Regions from separate parts of the Streptosporangium sp. NPDC006007 genome, predicted to be linked through region 2. Evidence: riboswitches for the same ligand, from Rfam matches in the RefSeq annotation. Region 2 holds a riboswitch; the other holds the start of a gene.

Evidence for each region. Region 2 has a riboswitch for cobalamin ahead of cobN (cobaltochelatase subunit CobN). Riboswitches for the same ligand answer to the same signal wherever they lie in the genome.
Region 1: another riboswitch for cobalamin. It lies ahead of metE (5-methyltetrahydropteroyltriglutamate--homocysteine S-methyltransferase); the one in region 2 lies ahead of cobN (cobaltochelatase subunit CobN).

The regions. Positions count from the first base shown of each region.
Region 1 covers NZ_JBEXUG010000015.1:16,927-19,122, forward strand. Annotated here, with positions in the region: gene metE (5-methyltetrahydropteroyltriglutamate--homocysteine S-methyltransferase) at 1-918, opposite strand, end outside; cobalamin riboswitch at 1,016-1,228, opposite strand; gene ABZ194_RS14400 (asparagine synthase-related protein) at 1,355-2,196, opposite strand, start outside.
Region 2 covers NZ_JBEXUG010000017.1:78,918-81,113, reverse strand. Annotated here, with positions in the region: gene cobN (cobaltochelatase subunit CobN) at 1-1,230, opposite strand, end outside; cobalamin riboswitch at 1,339-1,538, opposite strand; gene ABZ194_RS15865 (precorrin-3B synthase) at 1,674-2,196, shown strand, end outside.

The DNA.
Region 1 (2,196 bases), on a different contig from region 2:
CACCACGGTCTTGCCCGCCAGCCCCGCGGCCCCGGCGAGGTTGCCGGGACCGGCCACGAAGTCCAGCCCGATGGCCTCGACCCGGGACGCCGCGAGCACCGGCAGCGCCTCGCCGATCTCGCCGAAGTAGGTGGCCACCAGCAGGCGGGGACGGTGGCTGAGCCCGCCGAGGTGGTCGTAGGCGCGGGCGAGGGCCTTCAACTCCTCAACGGACCTGTCTCCGGCCAGCGCGGGCTCGTCGAGCTGCACCTCGGCGACTCCGGCGGAGGCCAGCCGCTCCAGCAGTTCGGCGTAGACGTCCAGCAGGTCGTCCAGGAGCAGCAGCGGTGAGAAGCCGGCCTCCCCGCCGCTCTCGCCGGTCTCCGCGGGGGATCCGGTGGCGGGCCCGGCCATGGTCTCGGCCGTGGTCTCGGCGGTTGACTTGGCCAGCAGCAGGTAGCTGAGCGGGCCGACCAGCACCGGCCTGGTCTCGATGCCCAGCTCCCTGGCCTCGCCGTACTCGGTCAGCGGCTTCTTCCAGTCGAGCCGGAACCGGGTGTCGGGGCCGAGCTCGGGCGCCAGGTAGTGGTAGTTCGTGTCGAACCACTTGGTCATCTCCAGGGGCGCGATGCCCTGGGTGCCGCGCGCCATCGCGAAGTAGCGGTCGAGGCCGTCGAGCCCGGCGAAGCGGACGGGGACCGCGCCGAGCATGACGGTGGTGTCGAGGACGTGATCGTAGAAGGAGAAGGTGTTGGACGGGATGTCGGTCAGCCCCGCGTCGCGGAGATCCGTCCAGGTGCGCTCGCGCAGGTCGCGGCCGACGGCACGGAGCCGGGAGGCGTCGATCGTGCCGGCCCAGTAGGCCTCGACGGCCTTCTTCAACTCCCGGTCGGGGCCGATCCTGGGGTAGCCGAGAACGGTGGTGCGCTGGTCTCTCATGGGTCCTTTTCCCTCGTGGAACCCGGCCGTGCGCGGGCATGCCGAGGGAAAGGCGATCCCCTCGGCCCTCCCGCGGGGCCATGGACGGCCGCGTGCCGACCGGCACGCGGGCGGTGGCAGGTATTCGGACTCGTGGGCGTCGCACTCGTTCCTACTGGCCGTCGCTTCCCAGGTGGTTGTCCCACCCAGTGCTTGTGTGACGGCGGTCGTTCCCACTCACCGCTGCGGGGCAGTCCCGGAGTCGCACCGGGTTCCCTGTTGCCTCGCCGCTCCGGTCGGGGAGCGGCGAACCAGCCGCACCGGCAGCATAACCCGGCCCGCTCCGATTTTTTCCCCGACGGACCCCGGCGGATGTCACAGAGGGCGGTTCACAGTGCCGGTTCGCGGTGCCGTTCACGTTCACGACGGCCGGAGAGCCCGGCTCCGTGGCGCCGGCTCACGAGGGGATGGGGACCCGGATCGGGGTGAGCCCTTCGGGGGCCCTGCCCGGATAGACGCCGGACAGCATCGTGGCCACGGTGTAGAGGTGCCAGCCCTGGGCGGGCCTCTTGAGCACCGGGTCGGCGAACAGTCTGCGGACCTCGTCGGGGGCGACGATGGGGGCCAGCAGGTCGAGATGACCGAGGACGTGGTCGCGGAGCACCGCCGTCAGCGTCTCGTCGGGGCCGGTCCGCCAGCTCCAGCCTCCGCCGGTCTTCGGCGCCGTCAGGAAGCCGGGCCTGCGCTGCCAGGGGTAGTAGCGCCTGCCCACGGTGAACCGCCACGGCTTTCCCTCGATCGGAACGTTCCTGAGCGAGGGGGCGAGGCCGGCGGTGAGCCGGTGGATGACCTCCTCGGACAGCCGCCAGGTCTGGTCCAGGCCCAGTGCCGCCCGCACCACCCGGTTGTCGAGGAACGGCCAGATCGGGTCGCCCCGGCGCAGTGATCCGGCCCGGGCCCCGGCCTGCCAGCGGCCGATCCGGTAGGAGACGTACATGTGGTCGAGCGCCTCCAGCCCCCCGCGTTCCTGCCAGGGCCGGGCCAGCTCACGCGCGTGCTCGTTGGCGGCCTCGGTGAACAGCGCCGGATCCCGCAGGAACGTGGCGTCCACCCGGCGGCGCAGCGCCTTGGCGCTCAGGTCGCTCTGCAGCAGCAGGAAGCTCCCGGCCCGCAGGACCTCCCCGCTCTGCCCGGACATGGTGGGCCTGGCGTTGTAGGGGAGATAGCCGACGATCGACTCGTAGGCCGACGTCATGCCCTCGCAGGTCCGCAGCGTCTCGTAGGTCCGCGCGAGCGGGT
Region 2 (2,196 bases):
CGGGTTTCCGGCGAGCCGCTCCTCGGTGAGCCAGTCGGGGTCCTGGCCGCCGGCCGCGATCAGCGCGTGGATCAGCGCGTCGCCGTCCTGCTCGGTCACGCCGGGCAGCTCGCCCTCGGCGCCGACGCGGTAGCCGTGCTCGCGCATCGCGGCCAGCAGCCGCACCAGGCTGGCCGGGGTGTCCAGGCCGACCGCGTTGCCGATCCTGGAGTGCTTGGTGGGGTAGGCCGACAGCATCAGCACGATCCGCCGCTCGGCGGGCGGGACGTGCCGGAGCACGGCGTGCCGGACGGCGATGCCGGCCACCCGCGCGGCGCGCTCGGGGTCGGCCGTGTAGACGGTCAGCCCGTCCTCGTCGATCTCCTTGAAGGAGAAGGGGACCGTGATGATGCGCCCGTCGAACTCGGGGATGGCGACCTGGGTGGCCGCGTCGAGCGGGGACAGCCCGTCGTCGTTACCCTCCCAGGACGCCCGGCTGCTCGTCAGGCAGAGTCCCTGGAGGATCGGCACGTCCAGCCCGGCGAGCGCGCCGACGTCCCACGCCTCGTCGTCCCCACCGGCCGACGCGGTGGCCGGGCGGGTGCCGCCGGCGGCGAGCACGGTCACGACCAGGGCGTCCACCGTGCGCAGCGCCTCCAGCAGGCCGGGCTCCGCGCTGCGCAGCGAGGCGCAGTAGACGGGCAGCGCCCGGCCTCCGGCGTCCTCGACGGCCGAGCAGAGGGTCTCGACGAAGGCGGTGTTCCCGGAGACGTGGTGGGCCCGGTAGTAGAGCACCCCGACGACCGGCCCGTCCTCGCGGCGTTCCCGGCGCTCCAGCACGCCCCAGCCGGGCGTGGGCTCGGGCGGGGCGAACCCGTGACCGGTCAGCAGCAGGGTGTCCGACAGAAAGCGGTGCAGCTCGGCGAGGTTGGCCGGTCCGCCGTGGGCGAGGTAGGCGTGCGCCTCGGCACAGACCCCGCCCGGCACGGTGGACAGCTCCATCAGCTCGGCGTCCGGTGCCTGCTCGCCGCCGAGCACGACGACGGGCCGGGGCCCGGCGAGCAGGGCGTCCAGCCCCTCCTCCCAGGCGCGGCGCCCGCCGAGCAGCCGGACCACGACCAGATCGGCGCCCTCCACCAGGAGCGGCAGGTCCTCGGCGAGGAGCCTGGCGGGGTTGCCCAGCCGGTAGTCGGCGCCGCTCGCGCGGGCGCTGAGCAGGTCGGTGTCGGAGGTCGAGAGCAGCAGGATCACGCGCCACGCTCCACGCGGGGCGGAGCGGTACGGCTCGGCGCCGCCAGCGGCGGACGGGGGAACGGCGAAAAACGCACGGGGCTTCCTCCCTCGGGGTCCTCGCCCCGGGTCGTCGTCGGCTACGACGGCTGGAGTCTCCTGGCTCCCGGATCGACGCTCCTCCCGGCCTTCCCGTCCGTCGCCGGACAGTGGCCTGGATGGGGTTCGCTCCCCGGTTACAGTGGCGGGACCGCGCCGGACTCACACCGGCTTCCTCCCTTTGCCGTCGCCAACGATGAGACTACGGCAGCGTCCTTCCGGCAGGAAACCGGTATGGGTGCCCGGTTCCCCGGCGGAGGAGGGGGCTGCGGCGTGCCGCGGCGGCCGGCGACGCCGCCGGAGGGTGCCGCCCGGGCGGCGGCCGCGGGCGGAAGACCTCGGGGGCAGGGCCTACCATCCTCAACGTGCAGATTGGCGACTTTTCCCGGCGATCGCGAGCCGACGCCTGCCCCGGAGCACTTCAGGTGCACGCCGCCGCCGACGGAGGGCTGGCGCGGATCAGGGTGCCCGGGGGCCGGTTGACGGCCTCCCGGCTCCGCGAGCTCGCCGGGGCCGCCGCCGGCTGTGGGAGCGGTGTCATCGAGCTGACCTCGCGGGCGAACGTCCAGGTGCGCGGGCTCGGCGACGGGGCGCAGGCCGGTTTCGCGGCCCGGATGGCGGCCGCCGGGCTGCTGCCCTCGCTCACCCACGAGCGGGTCCGCAACATCCTCGCCTCCCCGCTGACCGGCTGCGACGCGCGGGGGACACTCGACGCCGGCCCGCTGGTCGACGAGCTGGACCGGCGGCTGTGCGCCCGGCCGGGCCTCGCCGGACTGCCGGGGCGTTTCCTGTTCGCGCTGGACGACGGCCGGGGTGACGTGGCCTGGCTCGGCCCGGACGCCGGGATCCTGCCGACCGGCGCCGACGAGGCCGCCCTGATCCTGGCGG